DNA from 3 places in the Faecalimicrobium sp. JNUCC 81 genome. Region 1 is predicted to be linked to each of the others. Evidence: riboswitches for the same ligand, from Rfam matches in the RefSeq annotation. Region 1 holds a riboswitch; each other region holds the start of a gene.
The links. A riboswitch is a leader RNA that binds a small molecule or an ion and turns the genes downstream of it on or off. The one in region 1 is predicted to bind cyclic di-GMP.
Positions count from the first base shown of each region.

Region 1 (8,242 bases):
TTGATTTAAAGATACAAGATACACTATCTATGGCATTATATAAACATATAAAACAGTAAATAAAAAATAGGAGGTATTAATGAAAGATAAAGGTATTGAGCGTAAATTAGATAGATTAGGGCGAATAATAATTCCAAAAGAAATAAGAACTAAATTGAATTTTAAAGAAAATCAATCGTTAAATATAAGCGTAGTTGATAATGCTGTTATTATAACAAAAAGTAAAAAGAGATGTTTATTTTGTTATGAATCAAAAGAATTGAAAGAATATAATGATTTTCTTATTTGTAAAGAATGTATAGAAAATATAAGTGATATAAAATAAAAAATACAAGTAATACAAATAAAAGAAGAAAAAGGTTAATTGAAATAGGAGCTATAATTGATAGCATAGAAGTTAATTCTATTGATTTAGCTAATGAGGTTTAAAAATCATTTTATTAATGCTGAAAAATCAAAGCTATGGTTAGAATAAGATTAATGAAGAAAATAAGGCTTAAACTAAGCCTTATTTTCTTCATTAATCTTATTCTACGATGTTGATATCATAGTCTTTTCTTAATTATCATTAGATTTCTTATTTGAAACTATTAATATAAATGCTACTACTAGCATCACTGGAAATATTAATAATTCCATACTAAACGGTGGTTCATTTATTAGATATGTCAACCTATACTGTTGATACACATACATACTTATTATAGTAAATACGCTTATTAATATTGACTCTTCAATATAATTTTTTTTCATATTATTACCTCTAATGTAAATTTTATTCATGTTACTACCTTTGTAATTTATTTATAAACAACATCTAAATATGTATTATGGTAGATTTTATCTACTTCATATGTAGTTTTATATACAGACCCTCCTTGGTAATGAAGAACCTTATACTTTTTAAATGTTATATCTGCTTTACCTCTTAACCTACTATATTTTGATGAATTTGCTGGAATATTTGCTGAGATAGTTTTAGTAAATCCTACACTAGTGCTAACACCTGAATAAGTATATCCAGCTGATGTTGAATATGTGTTTCCAGCCACATAGCTACTTGCTTTAACCCATGTTGGAGTTGCATATCCTGTATATACTCCATTTTTTCTTTGTGTACTTTGTAATATTCTTTGTTTATAAAAACCTACAGCTCTATCTTCTTCACCTGTACTTTGTTCTATTGTTAGTTGTTCTGATACAGGAGTTTTTTCCATTGCATATGATTTTACACCTATAGAGCTTATTAATGTAGCTGTGACCATAGTTATTCCTAATATGCTTTTTATGTTTTTATGTTTCATAAAATATCCCCCTTTGGTAACTGGCTAGCCTAGATATTTATCCTTAGCCCCTTTATTTTTAGTTTTCCGTCCCTCAATTTCTCAAGGTTTGGCTTTTCATTTGATTAACTTAATTATATATGTAAACATTTTCCTAAAACAGTCTTTTATTGTCAGAATTTTTATGCTATTCTGTATATAAGCGAGTTTATATGAGATATTTCTCCTTATAAGATTAACTATGTGTTAAATTTAAGTTTAAAGTATAGATATGAATAAGACTTAATTAAAAGCCTTATTCACATCTATAAACTCAATTATTTTTTTATTTATTTTAGTTTCCATTTCATAAACGCCTTTACACCCAATAAATAAAGGATTCATATAATTATCACTTTCTAATTCTTTTTTTCTATTTTCAATTTTTAATATATGTTCTACTCTGAATAAATCTAATTTTTCACCAGGTAAGTTAAATTTTAAATCTTTTATTTGATTATACAAATTTAAAGATTCATCAATCTTTCCTAAATATATAACATTATGTATTATACAACTTGATATCAGTGACTTAAAATATGCTTGCTCTATTTTTTCTTTTAATATAATTTTTTTATATTCAATTACTTTATCTATTATTTCATTACTATTTCTAGGTAAGCTATTTATTTCACCTATAAAATAAACTTGATATAAAATACCTAAAATAGCCGAAATATTTATAATGTTTTCTTTATTTGGAGTGCATGTTTCTAAACTTTTAAATAATCTTGATACTAAGTATTTTCTAGTTTTATTTGATACTTCTGTATTTCCTATAATGCTATATGTATACATAACTAACTCACAAAATAAAATATCTTTTTTTAGTAACTTTACATGTTTTCCATCTCCCATTAGATAACTAGGTATACTAATAATAAACATTATTGATACTGTTGTGAAAAGAAAAATATAATTCTTTGATATTATTGATATTACAATAAAAACAATCGATAATATTAAATCACTCATAGGTCCTGCCATTAAAGCTTTTTTCCATATATTTATATGATTTTCAAAATCATTATTATCTATAATCTCATTATTATCTATCTGAGCTCTACCCAAATAGAATTGTTGTAATTTATTTATTTTTATTTTCTTTATTTTTAAATTATCTAATGTAAATACTATAGGGCCTAAATATAAAACAGAAAATGTAAGTCCATTTTTCTGCGCTACTAATCCATGTGCTAGCTCATGAATAATTACATATATTAATAATTGAACTATAAATATTGGTACAATTTTTAATCCGTATATCCCTCCTGAAATACCCATTATCATCCCTCCAATTATAGGTGCTATAAATATCATCATCTTAATCCCCTCTCTTTAACTTTTGTTTGATTTATAATATCAAATATTAAATATTGTAGTCCATAAATATAACTATTACTTAAATTTAACTTTACGAACTAGTTTAATATTAATAAAAAAATATGGCTTTAATTAGCCATGTTTTTTTATTGGTTTATATATATCGTTATAAAATATATTTGATCCTTGATAATATTTTTCAATATTTTCAAGAACATCTGTGTTTATATACTTCTCTAAATATTCATATAAAGTGTAATCTGAAAATCTCTCCCCATATTTTTGTGCACATTCCAAAGCTGTTAATCCATTATCGGATTTAAATTCTAAATCAGCACCTTTTTCAATCAAATATTTCACTACCCCTAAATTATTATACCAACAAGCATTAATTAAAGTATTTCCAATAGCATTTTTATAATCTTCATTTAAAAACTTAATTAAAAATTCAAGCGTATTTATTCTTTTTAATATATATTCAAAACGTTCTTCTTTGGAATTGATTGTATGTTTCATCAATTTCACACATTCTTGCCTAATATCTGCACCATTATTTGAAATCCATTCAAGCAATTCTATATTGTTGCATGCACATACTGGGTATAATAATTTATTCCATTCTTCAGCTATCAAATTATGCTTATCATTTATTTTTTTTATATGTTTAATTACATCTTCTGTACTCTGACCTTTTTGAGGTTTATAAATATATCTTTGTAAATTAAATAACTCTTTTTCATCCATATATTACATTCTCCTTCATAAGATAAATTTAATAAAAATTATAGCAAAAGTTAACTTTAACTATCTACTTATATAACTCCCCCTTAAATTCAGATTTTAGGAATAGTTATATATATATAAGTGAACATATTGTAATTACTACATTCATTTATATTCACTCTTTTTTGTTTTTTAGTTTTTCATGAAATTTTATTTATTTAATTTAGGATATTAATATTCATCTTTACTTGTATTTTTATGTACTTTCCTTTATTTCCATTGTTTTTGCTTTAAGAAGATATTTCTATATCTTCAATTGATTTATTAATAGTATGTTTAATTTGTTTCCATTCAACTTTTTTAAATACTGCACAAAGAGATATAGGTATATATGTAAACATGAAAAATGGAAATGTAAATGTATATAAAATCTTTTTATAACCCTTACATTGTATTTTACTCCATTCTGTTACAGTTGTTAAAACACCTAATATATATAAGGAACAATATGTATAAAAGAAATATGAAAATACATAATTAATCGCTAATTTACTAGTTTGAAAATCATTAAAAATCAACGAATAAAAATACATTATAATATTAAATAAAATGGTCACGACTGATACAAGCATCATTGGAGAAATAGTCATAAACATATCATAACAAGAAAAATTTAAATTTTTAAATATAGACCTAAATAAATCATATCCATATTTAAAAAATACTTGATAAAAACCTTTAGACCATCTCATTCTTTGATTCCATGAATCTTTAAATGATGTTGGTTGCTCATCATAAAAGCAAGCTGAATTACAATATCCTATTTTTTCTCCATTTATTATACTATCTATTGTAAACTCTATATCCTCAGTAAGAAGATGATATTTCCAACCACTATTTTTATCTATTATTTCTGATGAAATTAAAAATCCAGTACCTGAAACTGCACAACTATTATTTAATAACATTCTCGCATAATTTAAATATTTAGATTCTCTAAGGAACCATAATGAGTAACCAGCTGAAATCCAATTACTATCATAATTTTTAGAATTTCTATAGCTTGTAATTATTTTATATCCATCGTTAAAAACCTTATTCATTTCGGATATATAATTTCCAGACAACAAATTATCAGCGTCAAAAATAAAATATCCATCATATTTTATTTTTTTATTTCTAAGTATTTTAAATAAAAAATCTAAAGCATATCCTTTACCAATATTATCACTATTAAATCTTTCATAAACATATGCTCCAGTTTTTCTTGCTACCTTTGCTGTATCATCAGTACAATTATCTGCTACAACGTATACATCTATTAATCTATCTGGGTAATCTTGTAAATGGACTGTATGTATGAATTCTTCAATAACATCTGATTCATTTCTTGCAGAAACAATTACTGCAAACTTATGCATTACATTATTCACATTAATTTTAGTAGTTTTATATTTTAATAAAACTATTAAAATATAGTAATATTGATAAATATATAAGACTGTAAGTAATGTAATAACTGTTAAATTTATAGTATTAAAAATATTTTGATCCATTTTACCCTCCTAGGTTAAATTTTTTATAAATTATATCAGAGTTTATATTCTAATAATCTATTTTTTCAACTAACATTAAAATTTCAGCTTAAGGTATAAGTAGAAAAAGGCTTAATTAGAAGCCTTTTTTATATCTAAATTTTAGTAAACAAAAAAGAGATTTGTAAAAAACTTAGGAATACAAGATCTCTTTTTTGTTTAGTGTAGATGTACATTTTAAACTGTGCATCTTAATAGTATCAAATTAAAGAAGTATATATTATATTTTTTAAAACTAAATATATAACTAGTACTTAAAGTAAAATTTTAAGATTTGTTATAAAATCTAGATTTTTAAAAATTGATATAATAGTGCTAATACTATTATAAAAGGGAGAGAAATAAATGCTAAATATATTAATAGGTCTTTCATTTATAGATTGTTGAAGTCGATTAAATAAAACTAAAAATCTAAAAAGATATGCATTTGATCGTCCGGAAAGAGTAAAAGATAAGGATGGATATATAAATTTATTTTTGTAGAGAAAATTGTAATTAACAAAAAAGGTACAAATTTATTCAATAAGATTGAGATATAATAATGCTCTAAAAAATTATTTAAAGATAACTAGTAAAAAAGCCCTTAGAATCCATATAAATGGATTCTAAGGGCTTTAATTTTATTTTAAATACATAATCCTTAAAGTAAAATTTTAAAACTAGTTATTTTAAACTTTTCTTATCTCTAGATTGTAAATAAGATATTAAATAAAATAGTATCAAAGATATTATCATAGCTACTAGAGATATAGTTTTACCAGGTTCTTCACTAATTGAAAAATTTATAAATTCTAATCTACTTAATATTCCTAAAGTACAAGATACTACAATGACAGGTAAAAATGAATGAAATAATTTTTCTTTTAAGCTATATATTATTCCTATGAATCCAAATGCTAAAATTATAATTATACCAATAGAGCCTGCTAGTTTAATTTCAAAGGTAGCAGGTAAAAATTGACTCATCGATACAATTAAAATTATATATAAAAAAAATAAAGCGAATATAGTTCGCGTCAACTTTTTTTCTTTATTTGAGTATATTGTATTCCCTATAATATTCAAAATAACGCATATAAATAAAAATGTAATTACTAAACCTACAAAAAATTTACCTAAATCTAAACCTTCATTAGGGTCTATTAGTTTTGGCAGCAATGTAACTAAAGTATATACTCCCATAGAACTAAAAAATAAATTAAGTTTCTCTTTAAAAGAGCTTTTATTTATATTTTTTAATATTTCATCACTGACTCCCTTTGGATCTTTTCCAAAATAATCTTTGGCTTTAATTTCTTGGTTTTGTGCTTCTATAATATCTGTTAAAATTTCAAGCAAGGATTCTTCTAGCTGTTTTTCGTCTTTAAATAAACTCTTTGATCTAATATAAACTAATATATCATCGTAAAATACTTTATTATCCTCATTTAATCTCTCTCTATATGTATTATTTAACTCTATAAGTTCTTTAACCTTTCGCATATTATACCCCCTTTATTTAATATTTAAAATATTATTTACACTACTTGATAGTATTTCCCATTGCTTCTCAAATATCTCTAGTTGTAATTTGCCTTTATCAGTAAGCTTATAGTATTTTCTCATAGGTCCTTCATCTGAACTTCTCATCTCGCCGATTATTAGTTCTTGCTTTTGAAGTTTTAATAGTAAAGGATATATTGTCCCATCTGATACTGTTGAAATTCCATATTCTTTTAATTTTAAATTCATTTCATATCCATATACTTCTTTTTGTCCTATAATTTTTAGGATACATCCTTCAAGTATACCTTTTAACATCTGAGAGGATATTGTATTTTTCAAAATAATCACTCACCTTTTTATATAACTATATTGCTTTACAATATAGTTATATATTAGCATCATATCATTAACTTGTAAAGCAATATAGTGGAAATAATTATTCTTAAAAAATAAATTTATTTGAATTTTAAGGGCTTTATATTTATAAAGTAAAATTTTAAACTAAATAATTAATTAAGGCTCATATTGGTCTAGGCTTTTCTGATGCTATTTCAGTATATGATTTACATTTATATACTTGCTATGATAAAGAAACTAAGAGAACTGTAAACCCTTAGTAAATTCAACCAATTTATGGTATAATAGATGTATAGAAACTTCAATTTATAGGGTGGTGTTTCCATACTAAAACTCTTACCAACTTCTTAAAAGGAAGGAGGTGAGAAGTATGGAACAAAAGATAATTGTCACAATTATTGGTGCTATTAGCACTATATATCTTGGTCTAGTTACCAATTACATATATGACAAATTAAAAAGCCACTCTGTGTGAAAGAGTGGCTTTGAGCTTGATATAAAAATCAAGTTCAAGAAACGTTAAACTTTTTAATTTATTTAATTAGTTTGGAAACTTCACTCTACGACTAATAAATTGAAGTTCCTTTTATATATCTATATTATATCACAATACATAAAAAATTAAACAAAAATATATAGCAAAAAAAGCAGGTAAAGAGAAGTCTTTATCTGCTTTTTTTATTTACAAGTTTTTTTAGAAAGGATATAAAAATATGAAACTAAATACTGAATTAATAGAAAAAACATTGCTTTATGCTAAAAATGAGATACTAGATATATGTACATCTGATAATTTAACCTATAATGGCGAAATTCCTCTTCCTCACCGTAGGAGGTGGAGGATGTAAGCCTAACCGATAGGTTATTTATTTTGCTTGATTTTCAAAAAATGTATTGTATTATTGAATTAGTAGTAAAAACTAAAAGGAAGTAATTACAATGAAATTAGATAGTAATAATCATTCAGTATTTTGTTACACTATCATTTAGTTATGTGTATAAAATATAGAAGAAAAGTAATAAATGATTCTGTATCAAATAGACTAAAAGATATATTTGTAGATATTACACCGAATTATGGAGTGGAGCTGCTAGAATGGAATCATGATATTGACCATGTGCACTTGTTATTCAAAGCAAATCCAAATACAGAGATATCTAAACTGCTAAATGCTTATAGATCAGCATCAAGCAGAAGAATAAAAAATGAGTTTCCAAATATTCGCAAATCCTTATGTCAAGAATACTTTTGGAGCAAGAGTTATTGTCTAGTAACAACTGGTGTAGCTCCATTGGATGTTGTAAAACAATACATAGAAAATCAAGGAAAGTAGGGTTAATATGCTAAGAGCATATAAATATAGATTATATCCAAATAGTGAACAAAAAGTATATTTTGCTAAAACTTTTGGATGTAGCAGACTTATATATAATCTT
Region 1 is NZ_JBSJXY010000002.1:25,718-33,959, forward strand. Features, by position in the region: gene JNUCC81_RS19120 (AbrB/MazE/SpoVT family DNA-binding domain-containing protein) at 80-325, shown strand; gene JNUCC81_RS19125 (hypothetical protein) at 559-753, opposite strand; gene JNUCC81_RS19130 (hypothetical protein) at 801-1,304, opposite strand; cyclic di-GMP riboswitch class I at 1,317-1,407, opposite strand; gene JNUCC81_RS19135 (site-2 protease family protein) at 1,566-2,645, opposite strand; gene JNUCC81_RS19140 (ankyrin repeat domain-containing protein) at 2,778-3,389, opposite strand; gene JNUCC81_RS19145 (glycosyltransferase) at 3,659-4,924, opposite strand; gene JNUCC81_RS19150 (hypothetical protein) at 5,627-6,445, opposite strand; gene JNUCC81_RS19155 (PadR family transcriptional regulator) at 6,458-6,775, opposite strand; partial or broken gene tnpA (IS200/IS605 family transposase) at 7,745-8,139, shown strand; partial or broken gene tnpB (IS200/IS605 family element RNA-guided endonuclease TnpB) at 8,147-8,242, shown strand, end outside.

Region 2 (8,242 bases), on a different replicon from region 1:
CCTATACCAAATAAAACTCCACCAACTCCAACTAGTAATCCTTGTAAAAAAGTAACTTGACTACCAACTAATAAAACCGCTGGTAATACGAAAATCATACCACTGGCAACTGATTCACCGCCACTTGCCATACCTTGTACTATATTTTTTCCTAAAATACCTTTTTGGCTAGCAAATGCTGCTATAAATGCAGAACCTATTATAGACCCTGGAATACCAGCAGCAACTGTAAGTCCAGCTTTCATACCTGAATATGCTGTTGATGCTGAGAATATAACTGCTAAAATAATTCCTATAATTAGTACCGCCACATTAGCACCTGTTTTAGATTTGTCTGTTATGTAAGGTACATAATCCTTGCCTGATACCCCTCCATAAGCTTCTTTAGGTAATTTTTTACTACTCATTAAAGTTCATCCTCCTTCATTAAATTGTTACTATTATACCATATTTCTGCAAAATTTTACCTTTTTTTCAATTTTCATTATTTTTTAAAATTTTACTTTTAATAATGTTATATTCTTATAATTGACTTATTTCTTATAAAAATACATATTCTATTTCTATTTAATCTAAAAGTTAATGTACATTTCTTTTAATTTGAACATTTTTCATTAAATTTATGCAGTAAAAAAGCCACGGCGTGCTGTTCCGTGACTTTTTCCATAAATTTAATTAAGAGAATGTTTGTGTAATTATATTAATTTGTTTATTAATATATAAGGTGTAAATGATCATGGCTATTAAATATTCTTTGGTTGAATATTAATGTCATTTACTAGCTTAATATTATTATAACATAATTTTAAATAAATGCAAATGAAAATCATTATTATTTTGTTTTTTTTATAAATTTTATTTTTATAGAATTTTTTACATATTTTACAAATATAAAAAGACCTTCTATTGTAGGCATTCTACTTATAGAAGGTCTTTTGTTTAATTATTTAAAATATTAATTTTCTTTATATCCATTTGGATTATTACTTTGCCATCTCCAAGAGTCTTCACACATTTCATCTATTTCATACTTTGCATTCCATCCAAGCTCTTTCTCTGCTTTTGATGGATCTGCATAACAAGATGCAATATCTCCTTCTCTTCTTGAAGTTATTTTATATGGTATTTCTCTACCACTAGCTTTTTTAAGTGCATTAACTAATTCTAATACACTATATCCTTTACCAGTTCCTAAGTTATATGTAACTAGACCTGGATTTTCATTTAATTTTTCTAATGCCTTGACATGACCACTAGCTAAATCTAGTACATGTATATAATCTCTAACACCTGTTCCATCAGGTGTAGGATAATCATCTCCAAATACATTTAAATGCGGAAGTTGTCCTATTGCAACCTTAGTTATATATGGCATTATATTATTTGGAATTCCGCTTGGCTCTTCACCTATTCTTCCACTTTTATGAGCTCCTATTGGATTAAAGTATCTAAGTATAGCTACATCAATAGTTTTGTCTGCATAACAAATATCTCTTAACATATCTTCTACCATTAACTTAGTTCTTCCATAAGGATTTGTTACTGATAGTGGAAAATCTTCTAATATTGGGCATGTATGTGGATCTCCATAAACTGTAGCTGATGAACTAAATACAAACTTTTTAACATCATATTTTTTCATTAGATCAAGAACTACTAGTGTATTTATTAAGTTATTAGAATAGTATTCAAGTGGCATAGAAACAGATTCACCGACTGCCTTGAGTGCAGCAAAATGTATTACTGAATCAATTTTATTTTCTTTAAATACTACTTCTAATCTTTCTCTGTCCGTTGTATCTATTTCATAGAATTTAGGTTCTTTTCCTGTTATCTCCTTTATTCTATCAATTACAATTTTATCACTATTACTTAAGTTATCTACAATAATTACTTCATATCCGTTTTCTAAAAGTTCTATTGATGTATGGCTTCCTATATAGCCTGCTCCCCCAGTTACTAAAACTGCCATAATACTCACTACCTTTCTATATATTTTAAACTACTATATTAACTATTATATTTAATTTACGCGTTTTGACCAACAACTTCCTTCATATAATTTATTAAGTCGCCTTTTAAATTTTCTCTTTTTAATGCAAAATCTATTGTAGCTTCTAAAAAACCTAATTTATCTCCTACATCATATCTTCTTCCTTCAAAATTGTAGGCATAAATTGCTTCTTGTTTACCAAGAGTTTTAAGTGCATCTGTTAATTGTATTTCTCCGCCCTTGCCTGGTTCTTGATTTTCTAATATATCAAATATAGCTGGAGTTATTATATATCTTCCTAATATAGCAACATTTGATGGTGCTTCTTCTACAGCTGGCTTTTCTACCATATCTTTTACTTTATATACTCTATCTTCTATGTGTTTTACATCTAATATCCCGTATTTGCAAGTATCTTCCTTCGCTACTTCTTGAACGCCTAATATACTCGTCTTATATTCATCATATGCATTTATTAATTGTTTTAAACAAGGAGTTTCGTTATCTACTATATCATCCCCTAATAATACTGCAAAAGGTTCATCTCCTATGAAACTTTTTGCACAATGTATAGCATGGCCTAAACCTTTCGGCTCCTTTTGTCTTATATAATGTATATTAACCATATTAGATATATCTCTTACCATATCTAACATTTCTGTTTTCCCTTTTTGTTCTAACTCTAATTCAAGCTCAACAGATTTATCAAAGTGATCTTCTATTGATTTTTTATTTCGTCCAGTTATTATTAGTATTTCTTCTATTCCTGAGTTTATAGCCTCTTCTATTATATATTGTAATGTTGGCTTATCTACTATTGGAAGCATTTCCTTTGGTTGAGACTTTGTTGCAGGTAAAAATCTTGTTCCTAGCCCAGCCGCTGGTATTATAGCTTTTTTAACTGTCATTATTATTCCTCCGAATTTCATACTTATATTTATACTTAAATATACCATATTTATACTTTTTCTTCAAATTTTGTATATTTATCGACATCTCATTTAATCTATAAATTTAATATTATTTTCCAATTTTTAACATAAAAAAACACTAGACTATTCTAGCGTTTATATCAATTAAAATAAGCAAGTCTATAAGCGGAGTTCTGTATTAGATAATCATCTTTCTAGGCTTATTGTCACCAATAAACTCAAGCGACCTACCAACCGGAGGATGCGAGCAACATCCTTTTAGCCCTATCTTGGTCTTGCTCCAGGTGGGGTTTACACGGCTCGACTAGTCACCTAATCGACGGTGAGCTCTTACCTCACCTTTTCATCCTTACCACAAATGTGGCGGTTATTTTCTGTTGCACTTTCCTTAGGATCACTCCCACTAGGCGTTACCTAGCACCCTGCTCTATGGAGCTCCGACTTTCCTCACGCAGTAAAATTACTGCCCGCGATTATCTGGCTTACTTAATATTCAATTGACTTTTATAATATTATCATAAATATTTATTCATGTCAAAAGTTAAATTTAATCTTATTATCTATAATATGGATTTTAAGTAAATATTAAGTTTTTACGTAAATAATGTTATTAATTATTACAAACTTCGTTTAAATTATTTAACTTTTAAGGTAAAATATAATTATACTTTCTAAAGGAGATTATACATGAAAAGGTTTATCATATTAATAACTAACTTATTATTATTATCTATTTTGGCATATTGCGGGTATAACGTATATATAAAAATGAAAGACTACAAAGAAGCTGATGTAACTTATAAAAAAGTTAGAAAATTAAAGAAAGAAGATTTATCTAATATAAATCCTGATTTTAAATTCTGGCTTACAGTAGAAAATACTAACATTGATTATCCTGTTCTTCAAGGAACTGATAATAATTTCTACTTAAACAAAGATATATATAAAAATAAACTAGGCTCAGGTAGTATATTTATGGATTATAGAAATAAATCTGAAAATGATGAAAATACTATAATCTATGGTCATAATATGAAAAATAAAACTATGTTTAGTCAATTAGAAGATTTTAAAAATGAAAGCTTCTTTAATAAAAACAATAAAATAAGAGTAATAACTAATGATAAAGAATACGTATATGAAGTATTTTCTGCATACTATGTAGATCCTAGCTATAACTATATAATTCCTAGCTTTAATAATAATAAAGAATATGAAAAATATTTAAATCAAATTACTAATAAATCAATTAATAAATCAAATATAAGTGTAGGTGTAAAAGATAAAATAATTACATTATCTACTTGTAGCTATGAAACTAATAATACACGTACAGTAGTACATGGTAAACTTGTTGATGTAATTAATTTAAATAATTAAAAAATAGTACGCCTATATAGGTGTACTATTTTAAGATATAATTTCAAACTTATTTTCATTAACATATATTATAGCTTCTTGCCTGTTTTTTAAATTTAATTTACTTAGTATACTACTAACATGTTTTTTTACTGTATAATCGCTTATATATAATATCTTTGCAATTTCTTTATTATTATAACCTTTCGATATATTGTATAATACGTCTCTTTCTCTTGGTGTCAATACACTTAAATCATTTGATTTATCCCTCTGAACTACAGCTTGCAGTGCATCTGCTTCATATACTTTTTTTCCTTTAAAGACTCGACTCATCGTATATATAAATTCTTCTTTATCATCTATATCTACTATATATCCTTCAATCCCCATATCAACAACTCTTTTGAATATCTTAATATCCTTATTTAAATCTAAAGTGATAACTTTAATATTTCCATATTTTCCTTTTACAGTATTTAAAAACATAATCTTTTGCGGTAAATTTTCTTTCATGTCTAGAAATATAAAATTTATCTCCTCTAGATCTTCTTTTTTCATACTATACAAATCACTTATAATTCCTATACTTGTCACTTTCAAATTCTTTGTAAATAAAGCTCCTACTGCTTCTCTAACTATAAATGATTCTGATATTAGCAATATCCTCACATCACTTCCCCCTCTAGAAAAGCCGGTTGCGCTACTCGCTCCATATACCCCAAGCGCCCAAATACAGAATATACTTCTTAGCTGCTTAAATTTTCAACAACTATATTCTACAATATTTCTACTTTAATTATATAGTTTTTTAGATATCCATTTACGTACCTGACTTTATCTTTATAATATAAACCACCAAACTATAAAATATATTTATATTTTGATTATAGTAAAATATATTTTATTTTTCAATTAAAATTTTAATCAAAAATAATTTTAGAGTATATTATTTATATTACTTTATAATTTTTAAAAAAATAGAGAACTATATTTTAAATATAGTTCTCTATTTTTTTATTATTATTTTGCATATATAATATTATTTCTTGTCTATTCTTTAAACCTAGTTTTTGAAGTATGCTACTTATATGCTTTTTTACTGTATATTCTGTTATAGATAAAGTTTCTGATATTTTATAATTATTAAATCCTTTAGCAACTTCTTTTATTACTTCTTCTTCTCTATTAGTTAATAGACTATTAGATTTATTAAATTTATGTGTAAGTGCCTTATGCATAAGGTCGCCCTCATAAAACTTTTTACCAGCTATAATTTTTCTTACAATATAAATAAATTCTTCTTTATCTTCTATATTAGAAATATATCCGCCAATTCCTAATTTAACTGATTCTATAAACAAACTCTCTTTTTTATGAAAATCTATTGCTAGTATTCTTAATGATTCTTCCCTTTCTCTTAATAAATTAATTCTTTTTAAATCATTTATATTATTCTCATCTATATTTATAAAAATAAAATTATATTCACTTAACTCTGCATCAGAAATATTACTTAAATCTGATATTTGATCTACATATTTTGGGTTAAAATTTTCTATAAATAATTTTGATACAGAGTCTTTCACCATAAATGACTTTGATATTATTAATGTATTCATTTTTCCACCTTTCTAGCTATTAATAAACACTATACTTTTTTAAGAAATTAGACTATAGTGTATTATCCCTAATAGATATAATTTAAATTAATTTACCTTTTATCACTAATCTGTGGCTTCCTACAAACTTTGGAGTACATGTTATTAAGGTTATAGACTTTTCATCTAAATCAGATTTTAGTACTTCTACTTGATCAGGCTCTACTACTTCTGATGAAGTTACTTCGTATGTGTGTAGCCCATCATTATTTAATATTTCTATACTATCTCCTGTTTGTATTTTATCTAAGTTACTAAAAAATTTATTGTATGTATATGCTCTATGTCCTGCTACTGCAAAGTTTCCAGCTTCTCCAGGCATTGATGTTTCTTTAAAATGACCTACTGCATATTTTAAGGTCTCCATATCAGTGCCTTCTTGAACTACTACTTTTAAATCTATCTTAGGTATTTTCAATACTCCTATAATATTTTCTGGTAACTTATCACTATATGATTTTTTATTTTTATCTTTTTTTATACTTTTATCTCCATTTATACTGTTTTCTATTAGATTTTCATAAGCTTCAACTATATCATTATTAGCTTTTTCAACTTTGTAGTTAGTATATAAACTTCCACCTACTATACATAGTCCTATTACTATAAGCAATCTTGCTATAATTTTTTTCATATTTAACTCCTTTAATATTAATCTCTGTTATAAAGTAGTACAAATACTCCAAGTAGTATTAATTCTATTGCTACTATTTCTGGTTTTGCTAAGAATTGAACTACATATCCTACTTTTGGAATTTTAAAAGATACTTCTCCTATTACGTCTTTGTCTTTAAGTATTTTTGCATCTTCTACATCGTTGTTATCACCTTTTGTTTTGTATCCTTCAGTTGTTTTTTCTATTATTCTGTGCGTTACTATTTCATTATCATCTATAAAAGTTATTACATCTTTTTCTTCTAATTTGGCTCTGGTTTTATTTTTTACTATTACTAAATCTCCTGGGTAGTATGTTGGTTCCATACTTCCTGATAGTACTGTGTAGGCTCTGTATCCTATTATGTTAAATGCCGTTTGTGATTTTGATGATACTGATATTGCTACTATTATTATGAATAGTGCTACTACTGTGTAGTATAGGATATTTGATGGTTTTATTTTTTTTTCAATTTTCTCCATAATACTTCCTTTCAGTGAACATATTAAAAAGTGATACCTTATATAGCTATCACTTTTTAATATGTACGTCTATTTTAATTGAATTACTCGTCTAGTGGCATTGGTGTTGGTGTATCCGGTTGAAGTTCTGGCTTTGGCGGTTCTACTACTTCTGGTTTTTCTTCTTTTGGTGGTTCTTTCCCTGGTTTTTGTGTACCTTCTTCCGTTGAAGGCTTATTAGTTTCTGGTTCTGATGGCTTTTCTTCTGTTGAAGGTTTATCTTCTTCATCTGAAGGACCTGCTTCATCACTTGGCGGTGCTATTGGTTTTATATTTCCACCTGGTAAACTAGGATTTACTTCTTCTCCAGATTCTGGTGGTATTACTTCACCTTCTTCAATCTCATCTGACTCAATAGTTAAAGTACTTCCTTGTTTAGTCCAGTATGAATTTAATTTTGTACTACTCTTTTTATCAAATGTTATTTTATATGTTTCTGATGTCCAATTATCTTTTTTGTTATTTTTATATTTTATTTCAACAATGATATAGTCACATGAATTTACCTTATTTATATCTATTTTTTTTCCTGAATAGTCTATATCTATTTCTTTCTTATCATCTAGCTCCTCTTGAGAGTTCCCTGAAAATTCACCAGTTTTTGTTGTAGCTTTTACTTCATAGTATTTATATCCTCTTAGATGATTTGGTAAATCTATTTCTAACTGTGTCCTATCTTCTTCTATTCTGGCTTCAGTCTTATGATTATATGATTTAACCAATTCGCCTATTGATATTGTATTATCACTCAACTTACCTGAATCTACGAACAATGAATACGAAAAATATGTCCCTGTTGATGCTATAGCTATCCCAATACCTGCAGCAATAAATTTATTTTTATACTTCATTAATTATTACCTCCTTGGGCATCTATTTGTTTAGCATCTACACTGATATCAAAGTTAAATGTAGTATTTTGTATTGCCTTCTTATCTGTATCACTCATTCCACTAGGTATATATACTTTTAATTCACAATTAATCATCTCGTTTGGATTCAATTCCTGTATATTTTTCCCATTTTCGATATCTATAAGATTTCCTGTATATATCCCTAATATACTATTATTATTTTTCATTGTTAACGTATAATTTAATTTATTTGTTATATTACTTAAC
Region 2 is NZ_CM132203.1:549,510-557,751, reverse strand. Features, by position in the region: gene JNUCC81_RS02840 (OPT family oligopeptide transporter) at 1-407, opposite strand, end outside; gene galE (UDP-glucose 4-epimerase GalE) at 956-1,972, opposite strand; gene galU (UTP--glucose-1-phosphate uridylyltransferase GalU) at 2,029-2,949, opposite strand; RNA gene rnpB (RNase P RNA component class A) at 3,072-3,414, opposite strand; gene srtB (class B sortase) at 3,613-4,305, shown strand; gene JNUCC81_RS02815 (LuxR C-terminal-related transcriptional regulator) at 4,336-4,956, opposite strand; cyclic di-GMP riboswitch class II at 4,973-5,051, opposite strand; gene JNUCC81_RS02810 (response regulator transcription factor) at 5,280-5,906, opposite strand; gene JNUCC81_RS02805 (class D sortase) at 5,989-6,579, opposite strand; gene JNUCC81_RS02800 (signal peptidase I) at 6,597-7,082, opposite strand; gene JNUCC81_RS02795 (hypothetical protein) at 7,166-7,972, opposite strand; gene JNUCC81_RS02790 (TasA family protein) at 7,972-8,242, opposite strand, start outside.
Region 2: it holds a riboswitch for cyclic di-GMP, as region 1 does, so the genes downstream of both, JNUCC81_RS02815 (LuxR C-terminal-related transcriptional regulator) here and JNUCC81_RS19130 (hypothetical protein) in region 1, are expected to answer to the same signal.

Region 3 (8,242 bases), on a different replicon from region 1:
TCGATATAAGAGGTAATTTAGGAGGAAGTGATAGCTATTGGCAGGGAATAGTTTCTAGGCTTATAAAAAATGATACTATCATAAATGGCTATAGAGTCTATAGAAATAATAGTAAAATAGTTAAGAAATATACCAATGTAAGAAATATCGGCCTAAAACCTATTGAAAAGTTGCCTCAAAGTATATTAATTAACGCACCACAGGAAATTTTTAATGATTTTAGTGACTTTGAAGAAGCATCCTATACTATAAAAGCTAAAGATAATTTAAATTTTGAAGGAAATATATACTTACTTATAGATGATAAAGTATATTCATCATCAGAGTCATTTTCTATGTTTTGTAAAGAAACTAATTTTGCAACTTTGATAGGAAAAACTACTGGCGGAGATGGCAGAGGACTAGATCCTATTTTATTTAAACTAAAAAATAGTGGTTTAATAGTTAGAATGGCAAGTGGTATGTATTTAAATAAAGATGGAATATGTGATGAAGAATTTAAAACAACTCCAGATTTTAAAGTTAAAAATTGTGAAAGAACTAGAGATTTCAAAGATGATAACTGTATAAAAAAGGTATTAGAGCTTGAAAATATTAGCTAATGCCGATTTATCTCTTATCAACAGTCTATTACTGTATACTTACATTTAACTCATCCTATGGTGGAGTAATGTAAGTATACAAATTCATTAACCAAAATACTCTTGCTTAAATTTTTATAAATTTATTTTTTCTATACATATAAAGCATTATAATAATCCAAATTACAGCATATAAGCTTGAAAATATTATAGAATCGTAAAAATCACCTGCCCAAGGTGTTATAAACTCATATGTTACCCATGCTCTAAATCCAACAACTTCATTATTAAAATCACTTAATATATTTACCTTCCATAAGGTTTTGCTAATAATTTCAAGCATCATATAAGTAAATATAGGGCTACTACCAAGTGCTATAATGGGAACAAGTGTCTTATACTTTTTCTTCATATCGCATATATAATAAAATACTGAAAGTATAATACTAAAAACTCCACCAGTTAATAATACAAATGAACTTGACCATAATCTTTTATTAAATGGAAAATATTTATTAAATATAAATGCACCTATACTAAGAGCAATTCCTAATAATATCATTCTAGTTAATTTATCTTTTTCTAATTTTTCTTTATCCGTAATTATACACCCTATAACACTTCCCATAAGTACTGAAGATATGGATACTATTGTTGTAAGTATTCCTTCAGGATCAAAATTTTGCTTATATAAATTCCCATTAAGTAAATTAATATCTACTATTTGAGCTAGGCTACCTTCCATTTCAAACCCATATGTTTTTGCTATTATGTAGTATAGAAATATTATTGATAATGATATACTTAATAATATTGATACTATGTTATTATTTTTGTTATTTAATTTTCTTATTCCTAAATAAATTATACCACCCATTAGATAAGTTATTCCTAGTCTTTGTAAAACGCCCATTATTCTAATGCTGTTAACATCAGAATTTGATAAGTAGTTTAAAAACAGTCCAAATAGTACCATTATTATGGATCTTTTTATTATGTCTGTTATTATTTTACTATTTGAAACTTTCTTTTTTATTTTATTGTTTATTGATATCGGTATTGATACTCCCATGCATATTATGAAAAATGGAAATCCAAAATCAGCAAGTGTTACTCCATTCCACATTGCATGTTCTAATTGTATGTATCCTCTTTTTACTCCTGGATTGTTTACAATTATCATAAGTAATATTGCTAGTCCCCTAACTACGTCTATTGATTTTATTCTCATTCTAATCCCCCTAAGATTTTGATTATGGCTTTTTTATTATATACCTTTATCTGTTCTTAGGCTATTTATTTAATTTAGTTTTTTAATTTGATTAATTAAAGTAACTATATGATATCGATGATATAAGTATCATATTTTCAGATAAATTAAAAAGATTATCGAGTTTTATAATATAAACTCGATAATCATTTATTACTTTACTTTGTCTACTCCAAAGTTAGTTTATATATTTTTTAGATAGCATTCCTACAGTATGCTATTTCTCTTTTTACACCTTAATTATTTATTTTTTCAAGCGTCTCTAATGTTGAATTATTATCTATTTTTATAGTAATTTTTTCTTCTGTTGTTCCATCCCAACTTATTTTTAATGTATCAGTTTGCCCTGGTCTTAGTACTTGTTGGCGATATACTAAGTAATCTGTTTCATCAAATATCTCTTTTGGGTATTTTTTACCATTTTTAATTAGATATGCATCATCTGTAACTGTTTTATTCTCTGGAGCTATTATTTTAACTTCCACATAATTTCCTGGTGTTCTAACACCGTCTTTGAAGTATGGTATTACTCCACTAAATGTATTAATTTCAGGATCAAAGTTTAAACCTTGACTACTTGCTACAAAGTCTCCTTTTTCTACTCTTAATAATTTATCTACTTTATTTGACCATCTTATACATGTTTTTTCATCATCTTCAACCACTTCTTTAAGATATCCATCTGCTACTACCCAATCCAAGTCTAGTGTTGCTTTATCTGATTGAATTTGTACATCTTCTCTAAATTCGCAACCTTCTCCTACTTTAAATAAAACTTCTCTTTCTTCATTAGCTTGACCTTTATCTACATTAACTCCATACCATGCATTTCCTTCTGTTACTAAGTTTGTAGCATTTACCGTTGATCCATTCACTAATAATCCACCCTTAGCTGAGTTCTTTATTGTTACATTTGATAAACTTCCTGTTGAATTATAGTATTGTATACCAAATCCTTTTGCATTCTCTATTGTTAGATCTGATATCTCAACATCTTCTTTGCCTGCTACTTGTAGTGCATGATCTGTAGTAGTGCTATCTACTGTTATCTTTTTCCCTCTTCCATCTAAGCTAGTTGTTATATCTATAGTATCATTTAATATTATTGTTTTTATATCCGAATTATCAATAGCTTTAATTAACTCAGCTTCATTAGATGCATTAGCAGTTGTAACTACAGTTGAACCTCCAGATGAGCTTCCTCCACCCGTTGATCCACCTGGTCTATTTCCGTCTAAACTTGGATTTTGACTTCCCGTTGGATTGTTAGTTATAGTACCACTATTACTTATAATAGTGCCTGATGCATCATTTTTTATATTAGTTACTGTACCATCATTTACTATTTCTACCTTACTAGCACTTCCTTGAATTTCTATATTAGAAATAGTTGCCCCACTAGCATTTTCAACTTTTCCTCCTACAGAATCTTTTACTACTAGTTTAGATATAGTTCCTTTATTTACTATTTTCGCATTTGGTGCACTTACAGTTATCGTGTTTTCGTAGTTTCCTGATAAGTTTATGGCTATTTTTTTAGTAGTTGTTATAACTATTTCTTCATTTATATCAGCTCTTGTAACTAGATTCATATCTATAACATCATTCGCATCAGCTTTAGCCAAAGACTCATTTAACTGTACTACAGTTTTTACATTGTATGTAGTAACCTCTTGCATAGATCTTAATTGATCAAATCCAGCTTTATTACTTCCTCCTCCAACTTGAGTTATAGTCTTAAAAGATTTAGTATTAGTTACATCTTTTTGTTTTTGATTTAATCCGTTTCTAACTAGTACAACTGGTGAATCATTCTTAGCAGCAAGTACACCTACAGCTAATCCATCTATTAATTCTGATTCTTTAGCCATACCATCTTTAGCTACATAAGCATTCTTTAATTCTTTTTCTGTATAGAATGTTTCTATAACTTTTGCATTAGTTTCATTTCTATTTGCGCCATCTAATCTTTTAGCGTTTGGAAATTTATTACCTATTTCATTTGATACCGCACTTGTTCCCCCTATTATATAAGAAGTTTTTATATCTTCTCCTTTTATAAATTCATCAGATACTTGTGTTCCTTTACTTGGGTGAGAAAGTATTACTGGCATATCTTTATCAGCTGCAACTGGCGCAACACTTATTGCATCTACTAAACCTTTATCTCCATTTACTACAGCTATTTCAGATACATCTTTTGTACTATCTAATCTCTTTGCTATTTCTAGAGAGGTTTCATATCTAGTATTTCCCCAAATTCTATCTACTGATAATTTTTCAGCTTTTAGAGCATCTTCTACTGATTTTTTTAATACATTTGTTCCACCTATTAAATAAACTTTTTGTACACCTAATCTCTTTAACTCAGCTTTTATTCTTTCATCTAATTTATTATTTTGAGTTAAAAGCATTGGAGCATCTTTGGCTTCTGCAAAAGGTGTTGCAGTTAATGCATCTGCTAATGCACTATCATTTACAATTACTGCTTCTTTAGCGCTAGACCACCCCTTTTTACTTATTTCTATTGCTGTTTCCCATCTACCTTTTCCTACTAAAGTTTCGCTAGCTGCACCTTGTGCTGCATCCACAGTTGTTAAGTTTCCTAATCCACTTCCTGCTACTAATGTCACAGTAAGAAGTGATGCTATTTTCTTTGGTAATTTCATTATATTTCCCCCTTAGTTTTATATAAAAAGATACCAGCTTAAATAAAAAATATAGATATCTATATTTTTTATTTAAATTAGTCTATTTCACTACTAACTCCATATAACCCAAGTGACCACATACAGATTATACTTCTCAGTTCCTAAATTTTATTTTTATAATATAAAACATCTTTATTTCACTTTAAATTTATTTTATTATATTATGATTTTATATTTTAACATTTTCCTTTTCAATCTAATTTATTCTATTTTTTACGACATATCTATATAGGTTTTTATTTATTATTACAATGATAAATTCTCAATTAAATTTTCATCACTGTAACAAAGTTTAAATTCGAAAAAACTTCTAATTTTGTCGTCTTTTATTTACTTTTTTAGTTAGCTTTCTAATTTTACTATTTTTATTTAATTAATTTTATAAAATTTACGTTTTAACTTATTTTTTATTTTTATTCTATAATAATTTTAAGTCAAAAATAACTCAAGCAAATGGAATACCTATTTGCTTGAGTTAATAAATTTCACATTATATTTTTAAATCATCTTATAGATGATATTACATTTGAGTTTATATTTCCACCTACTTCTATTATGTTTTTATATCCACTTTGTTTAATAGCTTTAACCTGAGATGCAGTCAATTTATTAGTTCCTATTACTATAGGTGCATTTTTCATACCAGCTAAATTCCCTACTGATAATGCATCTATAAGCTCATCTGATTTAGTTATTATTATAGTATCTATATTTTTATGGAATTTTTCAACTACTTTTGCATTAGTTTCTTGTCTATTTGCTCCATATATCCTATTACTTTCTAAACTATTTCCAGCTATGTTTTCTAAACTACTTATAATATTTATCGTCATAACTTGCTCTCCACCTATTATATAGATATCTTTTTTTCCAAAATTAATTATCCATTTAGTAATCTCTTCATTTAACTTATTTCCATTAGTTATAACTATAGGTTGTTTATCTTTACAAGCTTTCGATAATATACTCATAGCATCGGCTTCACCTTTATATCCATTAACTAAATATAAACTCTTTATATCACTTATATTTTGTATATACTTAGCTATTTGTAGTGAAGTTTCTTCTCTATTATCTCCAGCTATTCTTACTATATTTTCTTTAGATATATTTGTAGTATTTGATATTTCATTTACCACACTTTCTTGTATAGCATTAGGTCCACCTATTATATAAATTTTAGATGGTTTTAATCTTTTTAGTTCATTTTTTGTCTCATTTGGTAATTTATCTTTACGAGTTAGTAAAGTTGAAGAATTGGTTACTGACGATAATGGTCCTGATGAAAGTCCATCAGAATAGCTACTTCCATTGACTAAAACTACTGAATCTGTTTTATTTTGAAATGCTTCTTGGCTAATTTTTGCCGCTGTATCATATCGATTAGTTCCTATTATTTTTTTAACTGGTATATTTCCAATATTACTAGTATCAACATAAGCTATATCTTGGCCTTTATTTTCAGGTATTTTTATATCTTTATCGATTGAAGGATGTAGTACTACACAACCTCCACCTCTTAAATCTGTTCCTTTACCAGCATATATTCTTGGTACTATATCATTAAATCCATCTTCATTTTTAAATCCATATTTTCCACTTGGTTCATTCAACACTAAAGCTACTCTAAAGTTTGTCATAAACTCTCCAAATGTCATATTGGGATCAATATATTTTTGAATAATTGATTCTACCGATTTATAATTACTTTGTGGGCTATTTAATATTTCTTTATATATATAATCTCCTTGTCCTACTTGTATTCTTAGATATTCCATGAATAAATAGGATAATGCATAATTTGATACTGTATCTCCATTATAATCCCAGTATAATAATGAGTGACCATTGGCTATTGATTTTGATTTGTTATAATAATTTATTCTATTTTCTCTTGGCTTTTTTAGATAAACTTGTTCCGCTGCCAATGATAAACCTTCATCTAGCCAAGTTTCCATATCTTGTTTATTTCTTTTTAATACATTTTCATTATAATTTACCATATGTTGAAATTCATGAGCTAAAACTGGATATATTTTTGAAAGGTCTTTTTTATTACCTGTACCCATAGCTGGATAAGTATCAATATAAAACATTTCACAATGATTAGAATTTTCTACATCATATAAATCTTTGGGACTAAAATATCCTTGTGTATATACATTAGTTTCTGCAAAGTTATCTACTATATCGTAACAAAGTATATTTATCTTTGAGTCATTATCTACATCGCTTTCGTATCCAAAGTTATTTCTTATAGTGTTATAAATATTATTTTCAAACTCTTTACCTATACTTATTGCTTCGTCTCTAGTAATGCTATCTTTATATACCCATACATTGACTTTATATCCTGCATACTCTAAGTTTGCAGTTATTTTATATTCACTTCCATTTCTAAAATTGGTTACATTAAATTCTTTAGTATCTTCTACCATAAACATAGATTTAGATTTATTTAATGGTATTTTATCAGGAGTAATAAGAGATGTATTGGATTCATAAAATGGTATCACAGTGTCTATAGGGTGCATTCCGTCTAGGTCTCCATCTTCTTCACCTGCATAGTCATTTTCATTTATTGTCCCTGTATTTTGCAGTTTTTCTATATTCGTTGATTCGTTATTTATTATAATGTATCTATCTTCACTGCTTGTACTAGCATAAATCATAGAAGAACCTAGAGCCATAATTAATATTATAGATATGACGATTTTTTTCACTTCAATTCCTCCATTTTGGCCACTTTTAGTCTAGCCATTTATTTTAGGTTCTAGTGTATATTATGATTGCTCGACATTTTAGGAATCTACCATAAAAGGAATATTTTAATATTATGACTTCTAGAATTCTATGTTTGTTTTATATATCTCTATATTTTAAATTATCTTATAGATGATATTACCTTTGGGTTTATATTTCCACCCACTTCTATTACATTTTTATAGCCACTTTCTTTAATAGCCTTAATTTGAGATTCAGTTAATCTATTTGTTCCTATAACTATAGGCGCATTTTTAATACCTGCTAAAACCCCAACTGATAATGCATCTATAAGCTCATCTGATTTAGTTATTATTACTGTATCTACATTTTTATAGAATTTATTAAATACCTTAGCATTAGTTTCTTGTCTATTTGCACCGTATATTCTATTTTGTTTTAAATTTGTACCTACTACTTTTCCAACATTATTTATAAAACTTGGAGACATAACTAAATCTCCACCTATTATATAGATATCTTTAGCTCCTATATTTTTTATCCATTTTAAATTTTCATCTTTTAACTTATTACCATTAGTTATTATTATAGGTTGTCTATCTTTACTTGCCTTTGATAATATACTCATGGCATCGGCTTCACCTTTATATCCATTAACTAAATATAGAGTATTTACATCACTAATATTTTGCATATATCTAGCTACTTGAATTGAAGTATCTTCTCTATTATTTCCTGCTATTCTTACTATATTTGATTTAGATATTTTAGTAATATTAGATATTTCATTTATTACGCTATCTTTTATAGCATTTTCTCCACCTATTATATAAACTTTAGATGGCTTTAATCTTAACAGCTCATTTTTTGTTTCATTCAGTAATCTATCTTCACGAGTTAGTAAGGTAGAAGAATTAGTTAATGATGCTAATGGCCCTGATGAAAGACCGTCAGAG
Region 3 is NZ_CM132203.1:597,046-605,287, reverse strand. Features, by position in the region: gene JNUCC81_RS02990 (S41 family peptidase) at 1-602, shown strand, start outside; gene JNUCC81_RS02985 (acyltransferase family protein) at 709-1,812, opposite strand; gene JNUCC81_RS02980 (cell wall-binding repeat-containing protein) at 2,088-4,520, opposite strand; cyclic di-GMP riboswitch class II at 4,591-4,674, opposite strand; gene JNUCC81_RS02975 (cell wall-binding repeat-containing protein) at 5,066-7,285, opposite strand; gene JNUCC81_RS02970 (cell wall-binding repeat-containing protein) at 7,447-8,242, opposite strand, start outside.
Region 3: it holds a riboswitch for cyclic di-GMP, as region 1 does, so the genes downstream of both, JNUCC81_RS02980 (cell wall-binding repeat-containing protein) here and JNUCC81_RS19130 (hypothetical protein) in region 1, are expected to answer to the same signal.